DNA from 2 places in the Stenotrophomonas sp. YJH_SMC_94-11 genome. Region 2 is predicted to be linked to the other one. Evidence: riboswitches for the same ligand, from Rfam matches in the RefSeq annotation. Region 2 holds a riboswitch; the other holds the start of a gene.

Region 1 (7,442 bases), on a different contig from region 2:
GTACCTGCAGGCGCGTGGCACGCCGACCGCGCCGGAGCACCTGGCCGCGCACAACTGCCTGACCCACCACTACGTCGGCAAGAGCCTGTGGCAGCTGCACCGCGATGGCCGTTCGCTGTCGGTGGCGGTGGGCGGCAACATCAGCGCCAACGAGGCCTCGCTGCTGCTGGAGGCGGTACGCGCCGGTGCCGGGATCGCCATGCTGCCGACCTACCAGGTGGCGCCACTGCTGCGCAGCGGCGAGCTGATCGAACTGCTGCCCGGATTCAGTCTGGACGAGCTCGGCATTCATGCCGTGTACGCGTCACGGCGCCAGCAGCCCGCTATCATGCGGCGATTCCTGGATTACCTGGCCGAGTGTTTCGCCAGCCCGGCCTTCCAGGATCTGGATTGGCGCCCACCGGGCAAGGAGAACACATGAACCATGGACAGGCCTTGATCGACCACAACCGTGCTGCCTGGGACCGCCAGGCCAGCGAAGTGCGCGAATGGTCGCGCCCGGTGGAGAGTTCAACCATTGCCGCCGCGCGCGAAGGCCGCTGGCAGGTGCATCTGACCCCACGCGCGCTGCCACTGGACTGGCTGGGCGACGTGCGCGGCCGTCGCATCCTGTGCCTGGCTTCGGGCGGCGGCCAGCAGGCACCCGTGCTGGCCGCTGCGGGCGCCGACGTCACCGTGTTCGACCTGTCCGACGGGCAGCTGGAACAGGACCGCAGGGTCGCTGCGCGCGACGGCCTGCAGCTGCGCACGGTGCGGGGCGACATGCGCGACCTGCACGTATTCGCCAATGACAGCTTCGACGTGGTGTTCCATCCGATCTCCAACCTGTACGTACCCGACGTGCGCCCGGTGTGGACCGAATGCCGCCGCGTGCTGGCGCGCGATGGCATGTTGATGGCCAGCTTCTACAACCCGGTGCTGTTCGTCGGTGCACGTGATCCGCAGCTGGATGCACAGGGTTTGATCCGGCCGCAGTACGCCATTCCCTATTCGGACCTGGAAGACCTGCCCGCCGCAGAGCGTGAGGCGAAACTCGCCCGCGGCGATGCGCTGACCTTTGGCCACAGCCTGACCGAACTGATCGGCGGTCAGCTGGATGCAGGCTTCGTGATTGATCGGTTCATGGAAGACTGGCAGCCGAAGCCGCGCTTCCTGATCGACCGTTACCTGCCCACCTTTCTGGCCACCCGCGCACGCAGGATCGGCTGAGGCCGATCCCGGGGAAAAAGCGCGGCGTACAATGGACGGCCCCACGTTGTACAGGCGTCGTCCCTTGTCGTATCCCTATCCGCTGGTCGTATTCGATCTCGATGGCACGCTGGTCGACAGCGCAGCTGACATCGCCGAAGCGCTGAACCGCACGCTGGAAGCCATCGGCATGGCACGGGTGCCGGAAGCCACCGTGCTCGGCTGGATCGGCGACGGTGTGCGCCGCCTGGTCGAACAGGCCGTGCACGCCGCCGGTCGTGAGGTCGACCTGGCCGAGGTCATGCCGGTGTTCATGGTGCACTACCGTGAATGCCTGCTGCGCAGCCCGCGCCTGTTCGATGGCGTGGCCGACGCACTGGCGCAGCTGCGCGCGCGCGCCGTGCCACTGGCGATCTGCACCAACAAGCCCGAAGCACTGGTGCCGCCGCTGCTGCAGCACCTGGGCATCGGTGATGCGTTCGCGCTGGTACTGGGCGGCGATTCACTGCCGCAGCGCAAGCCCAGCGGTGAGCCGCTGCGGCATATCGCTGCGCACTTCGGGCTGCCGGTCGATGCCTGCCTGATGGTGGGTGATTCGCTGACCGACTACCGCGCCGCCGAAGATGCGGGCATGCCGATCGCGCTGGTCCGCTACGGCTACCCGCGCGGTCTGGACCTGGCCACCGCGCATGCGGTGGCGGTGATCGATGACCTGCGTGAACTGCCGGGGTTGACCGCCGGCGTCCCGGTGTAGAGCCGAGCCCATGCTCGGCTGCTTTGCTGCCTGAGCCGAGCATGGACTCGGCTCTACAGAGAAAGCGCCGGGCAATGCCCGGCGCCTTCTCTCATTTCGGCTGGTAACGCACGCTCACCTGGTACTCACGACCGGGCTGGTTGAACCACGCCACGGTCTCGTATCGTCGGTCGAACACGTTGGCGGCACGCGCCAGCAGCGACCACGACGGCGTCAGCGCGTACTCGGCGCGCAGATCCAGCGTGCCGTAACCCGCCACCTTCACCGCGTTGGCGGCATCGTCATAGCGCTTGCCCGCTCCCTGAACCGTCAGGCCTGCGCGGAAGGCCCCGAAACGTCGATCGAGGTCCAGGCGCGCGGTCTGCTGTGCACGACGCGGCAGCCAGTTGTCGAACTGGGTGCTGCCGCCGGTGCGGTTGCGTGGGTCGGTGTAGCTCAGCTGGGCGTTGATGTCGAAGCCGGCCAGCAGCACGCCACCGGTCAGTTCGGCACCGCGGATGCGCGCCTTCTCCACCTGCTGCATCCTGAAGGTCGCCGCATCGTAGGTGATCAGATCATCGATGCGGGTTTCATAGACGTCCAGGCCCCAGTGCCAGCCCTGTCCCTGCTGCGAAACGCCCAGGTTGGTGCTCTTGGACTTCTCCGGGTTCAACGTCGGCACACCGCTCCACGGGTCGTACAGGTCGCTGAAGGTCGGCGCCTTGAACGCAGTGCCGTAACTGGCATTGACACGCAGGCCGTGGCCGAGTTCCATCGCCCAGCCGAGGCTGCCGGTGGCGTGGTTGCCGAACTGCTGGTTGTCGTCGTTGCGCGCGCTGGCCTGCAGCTGGTGGCGACCGAAGCGTCCCTGGTACTGCACGAACACGCCGGTGTTGCGGCGGCTGTCGACCCGATATCCGGCACTGCTGCCATCCAGGTTGTCTTCGCTCCAGTCCACGCCGGTGCTCAGCAGCTGGCTTTCTGCCAAGGCGAAGTCACCCTGCAGCGAGGCACTGTCGCGGTGGGTCTGAGCGCTGCCACGGGCACCGAAGTCACCAAAGTTGTCCGACTCGTTGTCACTGCGCCCGACATTGGCGGTGAACGCCAGGCGTTCGGACGGGGTGTAGCGCACCTTGCCGGCCAGCACCTGCTGGCGGGTTTCCGAATAGTTGTAGTAGCCGTCGTAATGGTTCTTTCCGTCGGCACGCAATGCACTGCCTTCCACGTTCCATTGGTCGTTGAAGGTGTAGCCACCGCGCAGGCTCTTGGACAGGTTGCGGTAGCCATCGCGGTCATGTTCGTCGGCAAAGCAGCCGGTGAACAGCGTTGCCGAGCCGCGGCAGGCATCGATGCCATCGGAATGCTGGTAGGCGATGTCGGCGCCGAACCAGCCGCGTTCGGTCCCGCCGCCGATCCCGCCGCTGGCTTCGCGCAGGCCGTTGCTGCCGCCACCGAGCTGGAAGTGCGGGGCGAAATCACCCTGGTTGCGGCGGGTGAAGATCTGGATCACGCCGCCAATGGCATCGGCGCCGTACAGGCTCGACTGCGGGCCACGCACGATTTCCACGCGCTCGATCTGCGCCAGCGGCAGGTCCTGGTACATCGCCAGGCCGAGGTCGGCACTGTTGATGCGCACGCCGTCGACCAGCACCACGGTGTGGCCCGAGTTGGTGCCGCGCAGGAACAGCGAGCTCTGCTTGCCGAGCCCGCCGGCATTGGTCAGGTTGATGCCGGCGCGGCCGCGCAGCAGTTCCTGCAGCGAGGTGGCCTGGCTGGATTCGATCTGCGCGCGGTCGATCACCTGGGCCGGCGCGATGCTGTCCTGCAGGGCGATCGGGGTGCGCGTGGCGGTGACCAGGATCTGGTCGAGCGCGGTGGTGTCATCGGCGGCCTGTGCCAGCGCGGGCAGGGCGGCCAGTACGGCCAGGGACAGCATTCGGGACTGCAGCTTCATGGGGGAACTCCAGGTGCCACGCACGCCCGCGTGGCGAAGGGGAGGAGCCGCGAAGGCAGGCACGCGCCGATGCCGCAGCGCACGCCACGGTCATCCAGCGCCATGCCCACCGCATCGCGACCTGAGGCTTCCGGGCCGGTCTCCGGGCTTGCCGCCGGGTGGCGCGAGGCCACCGTCCAGGCGCCTTCCCATGCCTGCGGCACAGTGGCGGTGTTGCCTGGAACTGACGTGCTTACCGTTGCGGGGGCAGCGCCGGCCTGGCGTGGAATCACGCGTCACCGGCTTCCCGTTTCAACCTGCCGGCCACGGCCGCAGGTCACCTGGAAGTGCGCGCAGTCTACGGCATCGCAGGCCGTCCCGTTGCGTCGCGCCTGCGCGGCTGCCTTTGCTGTGCCTTTAGAATGGTTGCTCGATCCCGTGGTGCCGTTACCGATGTCTGCCCGTTCTCAGTTGTACCTGCCTCGCCCGTCCGGGACGCACGCATGATCCTCGACCTGGTCCGCCATGCCGGCAACGGTCGCGATGAGTTCCTTGATGGCCGCAGCGATCCACCGCAGCTGGCCGGCCTGCCGCAGGAGCTGGTCGAGGCCTATGCCGAGCAACGCTGGGAGCGGGTGATCAGTTCACCGCGGTTGCGCGCCCTGCACACGGCGATGGCGCTGGCCACCCCACGCGGGCTGGACGTCGAAGCGGACGAGGAATGGGAAGAACTGGATTTCGGCGATTGGGACGGGCAGTCGCTGTTCGACCTGCCGGAAGATGCGCTGGCCGCCTTCCATGCCGATCCGCATGCGTTCCCGCCGCCGAACGGCGAGAGCTGGGGTCATTTCGAGCGGCGTATCGCGCGCGCGCTGGATCGCCTGCTCGATGATGATGATCCGGTGCCGACGCTGGTGGTCAGCCATGGTGGCCCGCTGCGCATGGTGTTGTCGCAGGTTTGCGGCCTGCCGATGTCGCTGTGCTGGGCCCTGCGCATCGACCACGGCACGCGCCTGCGGGTGTGGCTGGAGCGGGGCGAGGTCGGGCTGGTGGGCGAGCTGCTGGAACTGCAGCAGCCGTAGTCCATCGGTAGTGCCGGCCGCTGGCCGGCAGCCTCAGGAACGTTGCAAGGATCACGCAGTTGCCGGCCAGCGGCCGGCACTACCGGTGCAGTCAATCCTCGTCCGCGCGCTCGGTCACGCTGTCTTCCGCCTCATCGTCGGCATCGAAGCGCTGCTCATGCACCGGGCCCGACGCCGGGCCGGCCGCCTTCAGCGGATGCGCGGCGATGCGCGCTTCGTAGTCCTGCACCAGCGCTTCACGCTGCGGCTCGCTCAGCTCCTGCCAGTGGCAGTCCAGCAATGCGCCTTCCAGCGAGTACAGCAGGTTCAGGCTGGGCTTGAAGCCGGCCCGCTTGACCTTGACGAAGGCGCCAACTGCGCCGATCGCAACCAGGTCCTCGCGGCTGCGCAGCCCGACCTGGCGCAGCCACGCTGCACTCTTCGGGCCGATGTTGCGCAGCTTCGGTGCGCTCATCCCAGTGCCTCGACGAACACGCGGGCGATGGCTTCCAGGCCGGCCTGATCGTCGGCATCGAAGCGGCCGACCTTCGGGCTGTCGATATCGAACACGCCGATCAGTTCATCGCCGCGCAGCAGCGGCACCACCAGCTCCGAACGCGAGGCCGAATCGCAGGCGATGTGGCCGGGGAAGGCATCGACGTCGTCCACGCGCTGGGTTACGCGCTGGCTGGCGGCGGCACCGCACACGCCCTTGTCCAGCGGGATGCGCACGCAGGCCGGCAGGCCCTGGAACGGGCCGACCACCAGTTCCTTGCCGTCATACAGGTAGAAGCCCACCCAGTTCAGGTCGGGCAGGGCGTGATAGACCAGTGCGGAGAGGTTGGCCGCGTTGGCGATGCGGTCGGACTCGGCGTAGACCAGGCCACGGGCCTGTTCCAGCAGCTGGGCGTATTGTTCCGGCTTGCTGCCGGTGAGCGAGGCATTGGCGAACATGCCTGCAGTCTAGCAAGTGCACCGGGCCGGCGATAATGCGCGCACTGTTGCCCTGTTGGAGCCCATCGATGCCGTTGCCCGCTACGCTGCCGCCCGCCCTGTTCGTTACCGGCACCGACACCGAAATCGGCAAGACCGCGGCCAGCACGGCGCTGCTGCATGCACTGCGCCAGCGTGGCCTGCGCGCGGTGGGCATGAAGCCCGTGGCCAGCGGCAGCGAGGACCTGGGGCAGGGCCTGCGCAACGAGGACGCGCTGGCGCTGCAGGCGGCCAGCTGGCCGGTGCCGGACTATGCCGACCTGAACCCCTATGCGCTGCGGCAGCCGCTGGCACCGGAGCTGGCCGCTGCCGAGGACGGCGTGCAGGTGGCGCTGGCGCCGATCGTGGCCGCGTTCGAACGCCTGCGCGCGAAGGCCGATATCGTCGTGGTGGAGGGCGTGGGCGGTTGGCTGGCACCGGTCTCGGCCACGCTGGACCAGCTCGACCTGGTGCGTGCGCTGCAGCTGCCGGTGCTGCTGGTGGTGGGCATGCGGCTGGGCTGCGTCAACCACGCGCGGTTGACTGCGCAATCACTGCAGGCCAGCGGCGTGGACTGCCTGGGCTGGATCGGCAACCACATCGACCCGGCGATGCAGCGCCAGGACGAGAACATCGCCACGCTGCAGCAGCGCTTGCCGATGCCGTGCTGGGGACGGCTGCCGCATCTGCCGGGGGCGGATGGTCAGATCCTGAGTACGCACCTGCTCGACTGACCTGCTTCCTGTAGAGCCGAGCCCATGCTCGGCTCAGCGGGGACCGTCAGCGAAGGGCAGCCGAGCGTAGGCTCGGCTCTACAGGAGCTGGCGCACTGCCAGCTCCCGCGCGATCGCACCCAGCCGTTCCACCGCACCGATGAAGCGCGCATCCAGGCTCTGGCAGCACGACAGCCGCAGGCAGTGGCGATAGCGCGCACCACGCGAATAGACCTGGCCGGGCATGAACACGATGTCCTCCTGCAGCGCTCGCTCGAACAGCTCTCGCGTGTCCACGCCCGGCAGTTCCAGCCACAGCAGGAATCCGCCCTGTGGTTCGGTGGCGCGGGTGCCTGCCGGGAAATGCTCGGCTACCAGCTGGCGCAGTCGTCCCACCTGTTCGCGGTACAGCCGGCGCATGCGATGCAAATGGTGCTCGTAGCTGCCTGCTTCCAGATACGCGGCCACCGCATCGCCGAGCAGCTGCGGCTCGCCGCCGGTGGACTGGAACTTCAGCAGCGCGATGCGCGCTGCGAAGCGGCCGCCATCCAGCCAGCCGATGCGGTAATCCGGTGCCAGTGTCTTTGAGAAGCCACCGACCACCATCACCCAGCCATCGCGATCAAAGGCTTTCAGCAACGGGGCCGGTGGCTCGCAGAACTGCAGCTCGGCGTACACCGCATCCTCGATCAGGGGCAGCTGCCGTGCGTTGACCAGCTCGGCCAAGCGTTGCTTGGCGGCGGTCGGCATGGTGCAGCCGAGCGGGTTGTGCACGGTCGGCATCACCACCAGTGCGGCCAGCGGCGTGTGCTCCAGCAGCGCATCCAGTGCATCTACATCCA
Region 2 (7,442 bases):
CCGCCGCGCTGGAATTCCAGCTGGGCGAGCCCGGCGCCGGCAGCACCCTGCCGGCCGGCGACCAGGTACGCGAGTTCTTCAACCGCATGCACAACCACATTCCCGAGCTGGACGAACTGGCCGAGCGCCTGTTCGCCGAGTGGGGGCTCTCGCCCGGGCATGTGGCGCCGCGCTTGCGCCAGCTGCTGGCCGACCGTCACGGCGTGCTGGTGGAAGTGGCCGCACTGCAGGCCGGGCGCGAGAAGCGCCAGTACGATGCGGGTACGCGGCGGCTGTGGCTGCCGGACTACCTGGAGCCGGGCCAGCAGGCGTTCCAGATGGCCGCCGAACTGGCCCTGCACGGCTACCTGCCGCAGATCGATGCGGTGGTGGCGCGTGCCGGCTTCACCGATGACGCATGCATCGCGCAGGCACGGGTGGGTCTTTCAAATTACTTCGCCGGCGCGCTGGTCATGCCCTACATGCGCTTCCTGCGTGCGGCCGAGGCCAGCAGCTATGACATCGAACTGCTGGCGCACCAGTTCGGCGTCGGCTTCGAGGCGGTCTGCCACCGGCTGAGCACGCTGGCACGGCGCAGTGCGCCCGGCCTGCCGTTCTTCTTCATCCGCGTAGACCGTGCCGGCAATGTGTCCAAGCGCCATTCGGCCACCGACTTCCATTTCTCGCAGGTGGGCGGCTCGTGCCCGCTGTGGATCGTCTACGAGGCGTTCAACCAGCCCGGGCGCATCCTTACCCAGACCGCGCGCATGCCCGACGGGCGCCGCCATTTCTGGCTGGCGCGGCAGGTCAGCAGTGGCCCGGTGGGCCATGGCCAGCCGCGCAAGACCTTCGCGGTGGCGCTGGGCTGCGATCTACAGCATGCCGAACGCCTGGTGTATTCGCTGGGGCTGGATGTGCAGAGCCCAGGGAACTCGGTTTCGATCGGACCGGGTTGCCGGGTGTGCCCACGCGAGGACTGCATGCAGCGTGCGTTCGCGCAGTTACCGGGGCGATAGGGTTGGTTCGGCAGGGCTGCGCCCTGCACCTGCCGAAGCCGAAGCAACAGCAACAGCAACAGCAAAAGCTGGCATTCCGTGGGATTGCGGGGCGGTGTCGGATTGCGGGGACGCCGTGAACCCGTCCCTGGGGGCTTGGCCGCGGCATCCATGCCGCGGACACCCCGCAATCCGACACCACCCCGCCTTCGACAGTTTCCTTCCATCTGTCGGAACGACGTATTGCTCTGGTAGGTGTCGACCTTGGTCGACACGGTAGATCCACGCCATGCGTGGATGCTCTTCGATGAATGTTCGAAATATTCGATTTCGATGGACGTTCATCCACGCATGGCGTGGTTCTACTACCGGGTCAGTAGATCGGCGTCACCTTCATCTGCGGCAGCGGGCGCGGTGCGCCGTCGGTCAGGTCCGGGCCAAGGTCTTCCCAGGTGCGGCCCTGCTCGACCATCTGCGCCCACAGCTGCTGCGAGCCGCGACGCTTGTCTTCCGAGCCCAGCTTGTACGACGGCGGTGCCGGCTCGCCACGGGCAACCATCGAGTACGCCGCGCGGTAGGCCAGCACCTGCTGCGCCGGGTCGTCGGTACGCGCCACTTCCAGCGTGTAGCGCTGGTAGGCCGAGGCCAGGTTTCGCCAGCGGATCCAGTAGTGGTTCCCGAACGAGAACGAACAGAAGCGCGCACCCGCCAGGCTGCCCTTGTCGGCGATGCGGGTCAGCACCTCCTGCGGCATGTCCAGGTTCATGCCGCCTTCGTCGCCCTGCAGGCTGACGTGCACGATGCGGTCACGGTAACCCGGCGCGCGCGCCTGCAGCAGGTCGCGCCAGTTCTGCATGGTCGCCACCACCGCGAACAGGAAGCGACCCAGCTCGGCCGCCGCCAACGGTCTGGCGATCGACTGGTAGGTCCGCTGCCAGCCGTGGCGGTTCTCGGTGGGCAGGAACACGGCATGTTCCAGCGCCTGGCGGCCATCACTACCGTGGCCCACGTCTTCGGCATGCTGCGGGTAGACCAGGTTGATGGCGAAGGTCGGCCAGCGCGGCAACGCGGCATCGAACAGATGGATCGGGAAGTTGCTGCTGATGCCGCCATCGGAGAACCAGCAGATGCGGAACGCGGTGATCACCGGGCCGCAGGTCTGCCCAGCGCTGGTCAGCCCTTCCATGCTGTCGGCCACGTTGTGTTCCTGGTCGGCGGCCGGTGCAGTGGGTTCGCAGCGGCGCTCGCGGCGCGAGGGCTCATGCAGCGGCACCGCGCTGATCAGCAACGGGAAACTCAGGCTCATGCGCGTGGCCACCAGCACCGGCAGCTTCGGGCCCTGCGGCAGGTGGTAGTACCGGCGCCCTTCCACCTCCAGCGGCGGGCCGGCCTGCGTCACCAGCCACTGCACCACGCTGGCGGGGAACAACTGCTCGAACTCCTCGCGCAGGAACCAGAACTGCGCGCCGCCCAGCGGCAGTGTGCGTGGTTCATTGTGCGACACGCAGGTGGTGATCATCTGCAGGCTGATCGCATGCGGGCTGTCCGGCTCGCCGGCATAGCGCGGCGCCTCGTGCAGGTCGGCAAAGGTCAGCGGTGCATCCAGCGGCTTGCCGGACAACTGCTGCAGGCATTCATGCAGCCACTCGGTCAATGCCGGTTTACGTGCATCGCGGCCGAGGCCACTGCACAGGCCCAGCAGGTTGCGCCGGGCCACACGCGCAACGCGCAACGCGGCTCCGGCCACGCCTGCACCGTAGGCGCACAGCAGCGACGGCAGCAGCGTTGCGGCCACGCCGCTCCAGCCACCGCCCCACCAGCCCAGGCCGAGCAGCAGCGCCAGCGACACCAGCACTTCCAGCGGCGCGATCTCGAATACCGCCACCGCCAGGCACAGCAGCTTGTGCGGCAGGCCGGCATTGCCGGTCAGCACCACCAGCAGCCGATAGGCCGCGCGCGCGCCCCGCGCCGGTTGGAACAGGCTGTAGATGAACCCGCGCCGCGACAACTGCGCCGACACCGCCGACAGCCCGCCATAACCGGCATCACCGGGCAGGTGCTCGCCGGCCTGCATGCGGCGATCACCGCATGCCGCCGCAGCCGCTACCGCCGCAGCGATGGCGCCAGCGGAGGTGCCGCCGATGCTCTTGAACCGATACTCGCGTGCCAGCGCCAGTACCGCATTGGGGTACACGATGCCGCTGGTGATGCCGCCTTTCATGACCAGATCGCAGTACTTGTCCGCCACCGTCTTGCCCCCGAGCATGCCGTCCGCCGCGTGAATGCCAGTATGGCGCAGCGGCTTCTCAGGGCCTGAGAACACCACCGCAGTCCGGGCGGGAATCTGCGGCGTTCAGCAGATGGCAGGCCTGCAGGCTTGACCGGCCCCACCATCGGCGTAGCATCTGCAGCAAGCCAAGGGACAGACCCGCGGCTGCCACAACGACATGAGGGATTCTCATGGAATTCGACTATCTCGTCTTCATCGGGCGATTCGAGCCCTTCCACAACGGCCACGCCGCCGTTGCCCACCTGGCCCTGAGCCGGGCCCGCAAGCTGATCTTCCTGGTCGGCTCTGCCGATACCCCCCGCAGCCTCCGCAATCCCTGGACCGTGGCCGAACGCGCCGTGATGATCCAGGCAGCCCTCGATGGCCACACCGACCGCCTGCTGATCCGCCCGCTGCGCGACCACCTGTACAACGAAGCGCAGTGGATCGCCAACGTGCAGCGCCAGGTGGCCGAAGCCCTGCGCAACGACGGCGCCGCCGCCGATGCCAAGGTCGGCCTGATCGGCATGGACAAGGATGCCTCCAGCTACTACCTGAGGGAGTTCCCGCAATGGCCGCTGGTGGACGTGCAGCACACCGCCACCCTGTCGGCCACCGAGCTGCGGCGCTACCTGTTCGAAGCCGGCGACGTCGACTTCCACGGCGCGCTGCTGATGCTGCGTGGCAATGTGCCGGCGCCGGTGTACGACATGCTCGAAGCGTTCCGCAAAAGCGCGCCTGCGTATGCCCAGCTGGTGGCCGAGTACCGCTTCATCGAACAGTACAAGGCCGCCTGGAAGGATGCGCCCTACGCGCCCACCTTCGTCACCACCGATGCGGTGGTAGTGCATTCGGGCCACGTGCTGCTGGTACGGCGCCGTTCGGAGCCCGGCAAGGGCCTGTGGGCGCTGCCCGGCGGTTTCGTTGGCCAGGAGCAGAGCCTGCTGGACAGTTGCCTGCGCGAACTGCGCGAGGAAACCCGTCTGAAGATTCCGCTGCCGGTGCTGAAGGGTTCGCTGAAGGGCCAGCAGGTATTCGACCACCCCGACCGCAGCCAGCGCGGCCGCACCATCACCCACGGGTTCCACTTCGAATTCCCGGCCGGTGACCTGCCGCCGGTGCGCGGTGGCGACGACGCCGACAAGGCGCGCTGGATACCGGTGAGTGAGGCGTTGGACATGGGCCCGCAGCTGTTCGAGGACCACCTGCACATCCTGGAGTATTTCCTCGGCCGCGGCTGACCTGCCCGGCTCTCCCCACTGGCGGATAGACCGCTGGTGTCACTCGACGCGAAGGAGCTTCCGTCATGCACTACCTCGATAATCTTCTCCTCAACACCGACAGCTACAAGGCCAGCCATTGGCTGCAGTACCCGCCGGGTACCGATGCCACGTTCTTCTACGTCGAATCACGTGGCGGCCTGCACGATCGCACGGTGTTCTTCGGCCTGCAGGCGATCCTCAAGGACGCGCTGGCACGGCCGGTCACCCACGCTGACATCGACGACGCTGCTGCGGTATTCGCCGCCCATGGCGAGCCGTTCAACGAAGCCGGCTGGCGCGATATCGTCGACCGGCTCGGGGGCAACCTGCCAGTGCGCATCCGTGCCGTGCCCGAGGGCAGCGTGGTACCCACCCACCAGGCACTGATGACGATCGAGTCGACCGACCCGGCTGCATTCTGGGTGCCGTCGTACCTGGAAACGCTGCTGCTGCGCGTGTGGTACCCGGTCACCGTGGCCACCATCAGCTGGCATGCACGGCAGACCATTGCTGCGTTCCTGCAGCAGACCAGCGACGATCCGCAGGGGCAGCTGCCCTTCAAGCTGCACGACTTCGGCGCGCGCGGTGTATCGAGCCTGGAATCGGCTGCGCTCGGTGGTGCCGCACACCTGGTCAACTTCCTCGGCACCGACACCGTCTCGGCCCTGTGCCTGGCCCGCGCGCACTATCACGCGCCGATGGCCGGTTATTCGATTCCCGCCGCCGAGCACAGCACCATCACCAGCTGGGGCCGCGAGCGCGAAGTGGACGCCTACCGCAACATGCTGCGCCAGTTCGGCAAGCCGGGCGCGATCGTGGCAGTGGTGTCGGACAGCTATGACATCTACCGCGCGATCAGTGAACACTGGGGCACGACGCTGCGTGATGAAGTGATCGCTTCGGGCGCCACCCTGGTCATCCGCCCCGACTCGGGTGACCCGGTGGACGTGGTGGCCGAAAGCCTGCGCCGGCTGGATGAAGCATTCGGCCACACCCTCAACGGCAAGGGCTACCGCGTACTCAACCACGTGCGGGTGATCCAGGGCGATGGCATCAACCCGGATACGATCCGCGCCATCCTGCAGCGCATCACCGAAGACGGCTACGCCGCCGACAACGTGGCCTTCGGCATGGGCGGCGCGCTGTTGCAGCGGCTGGACCGCGACACCCAGAAGTTCGCGCTGAAGTGCTCGGCAGCACGGGTCGAGGGTGAGTGGATCGACGTCTACAAGGACCCGGTCACCGATGCCGGCAAGACCAGCAAGCGTGGCCGCATGCGCCTGCTGCGGCGCCTGGATGACGGCAGCCTGCACACGGTGGCGTTGCCTCCCAGCGGTGACGAGGCGCTGCCGACCGGCTTCGAGGATGCGATGGTGACCGTGTGGGAGAACGGGCGCCTGCTGCACGACCAGCGCTTGGATGAGATCCGCGCGCGGGCTGCGGCGGGGCGTTGAGGCGCATCCCGACCGGGGTCGGATCCCGTTGCAGCGCAAAGGGCTCCGACCCCGGTGCCCCTTGACCCACGCCGGCAACGCGTCCACCGTGGGCACGCCGAAGGTATCCCTGCCGTGGCTGGATGGCGGCAGGGAGTTAAACGGGAATCCGGTGAAGGCGCTTCGTGCGCCCATTCCGGAGCTGCCCCGCAGCGGTGAATGGAAACGAATCCTGCCAACAGCACTGGGCTCGCGCCTGGGAAGCGGCAGGGAGTAGGTGGGCTGCGGCCCGTGTCCATCAGCCCGAATACCGGCCCCGGCCGGGGGACACGACCGTCCCCTGATTCGACCTGGACTCTCCGCGGGGAGGGTGCCGGGGCCATCGCCAGCCTGCACGTACAGGCGGCGTGGCCGCGCGCGTCCTGTTCACGGTAACCGGCCAGACCGCTCCCACGCCCTGACGCACGCCACGATGACCGAGTTCCAACGCCCCACCCTGACCCTGCCCGCCGATGGCAAGCGCCTGCTGCTGCATTCGTGCTGCGCGCCGTGCTCGGGCGAAGTGATGGAGGCGATCACCGCTTCCGGGATCGACTACGCGATCTTCTTCTACAACCCCAACATCCATCCGGTGAAGGAGTACGAGCTGCGCAAGCAGGAGAACATCCGCTTCGCCGAGCAGCACGGCATTCCGTTCATCGACTGCGACTACGACACCGACAACTGGTTCAGCCGTGCGCGTGGCATGGAGAACGAGCCCGAGCGCGGCATCCGCTGCACGATGTGCTTCGACATGCGTTTCGAGCGCACCGCGCTGTACGCGCATGAACACGGCTACGACACCATCAGTTCGTCGCTGGGCATCTCGCGCTGGAAGAACATGGCGCAGATCAACGACTGCGGCATCCGCGCGGCGTCGCGCTATGAAGGCCTGCAGTACTGGGACTACAACTGGCGCAAGGGCGGCGGTGCCAGCCGCATGATCGAGATCAGCAAGCGCGAGCAGTTCTACCAGCAGGAGTACTGCGGCTGCGTGTACTCGCTGCGCGATGCCAACCGCCACCGCCGCGAGAACGGGCGCGAACGGATCAAGATCGGCCTGCTGTACTACGGGCAGGACGCTGAGACGCCGCAGGGCGATTGACGTGCAGGCATGGGGCGGCCACGCTGGTCGCCCCTTCTGTTGTACCGGAACTGCCATGACCGCCCTGCCCGCCGATGTCGCCCTGCTGGTGATCGACCTGCAGCCGGACTTCATGCCCGGCGGTGCGCTGGCCTGCGACCAGGGCGATGCGCTGGTGGCACCGATTGCCGACCTGCTGGCACAGCGTCGCTACCGCACCGTGGTGGCGACCCAGGACTGGCACCCGGCCGACCACGCCTCGTTCGCCAGCCAACACCCCGGCCAGCGCCCGTTCGAAACCATCCTGCTGCACGCGCAGCCACAGACCCTGTGGCCCGACCATTGCGTGCAGGGCAGCGATGGCGCCGCGCTGCACCCGGG

What was found. A riboswitch is a leader RNA that binds a small molecule or an ion and turns the genes downstream of it on or off. The one in region 2 is predicted to bind cobalamin.
Region 1: linked by a shared signal. The riboswitch ahead of btuB (TonB-dependent vitamin B12 receptor) and the one ahead of AC5P74_RS19095 (epoxyqueuosine reductase QueH) in region 2 are both predicted to bind cobalamin.

What each region holds. Positions count from the first base shown of each region.
Region 1 is NZ_JCAFTR010000010.1:11,264-18,705, reverse strand. It holds gene AC5P74_RS16605 (LysR family transcriptional regulator) at 1-421, shown strand, start outside; gene AC5P74_RS16600 (class I SAM-dependent methyltransferase) at 418-1,209, shown strand; gene gph (phosphoglycolate phosphatase) at 1,274-1,942, shown strand; gene btuB (TonB-dependent vitamin B12 receptor) at 2,034-3,875, opposite strand; cobalamin riboswitch at 3,992-4,214, opposite strand; gene AC5P74_RS16585 (histidine phosphatase family protein) at 4,358-4,936, shown strand; gene AC5P74_RS16580 (TfoX/Sxy family protein) at 5,028-5,390, opposite strand; gene AC5P74_RS16575 (GAF domain-containing protein) at 5,387-5,869, opposite strand; gene bioD (dethiobiotin synthase) at 5,938-6,621, shown strand; gene AC5P74_RS16565 (aminotransferase-like domain-containing protein) at 6,700-7,442, opposite strand, start outside.
Region 2 is NZ_JCAFTR010000013.1:91,392-98,833, forward strand. It holds gene AC5P74_RS19075 (helix-turn-helix domain-containing protein) at 1-995, shown strand, start outside; gene AC5P74_RS19080 (patatin-like phospholipase family protein) at 1,348-3,240, opposite strand; gene AC5P74_RS19085 (bifunctional nicotinamide-nucleotide adenylyltransferase/Nudix hydroxylase) at 3,435-4,484, shown strand; gene AC5P74_RS19090 (nicotinate phosphoribosyltransferase) at 4,550-5,959, shown strand; cobalamin riboswitch at 6,058-6,271, shown strand; gene AC5P74_RS19095 (epoxyqueuosine reductase QueH) at 6,411-7,082, shown strand; gene pncA (bifunctional nicotinamidase/pyrazinamidase) at 7,138-7,442, shown strand, end outside.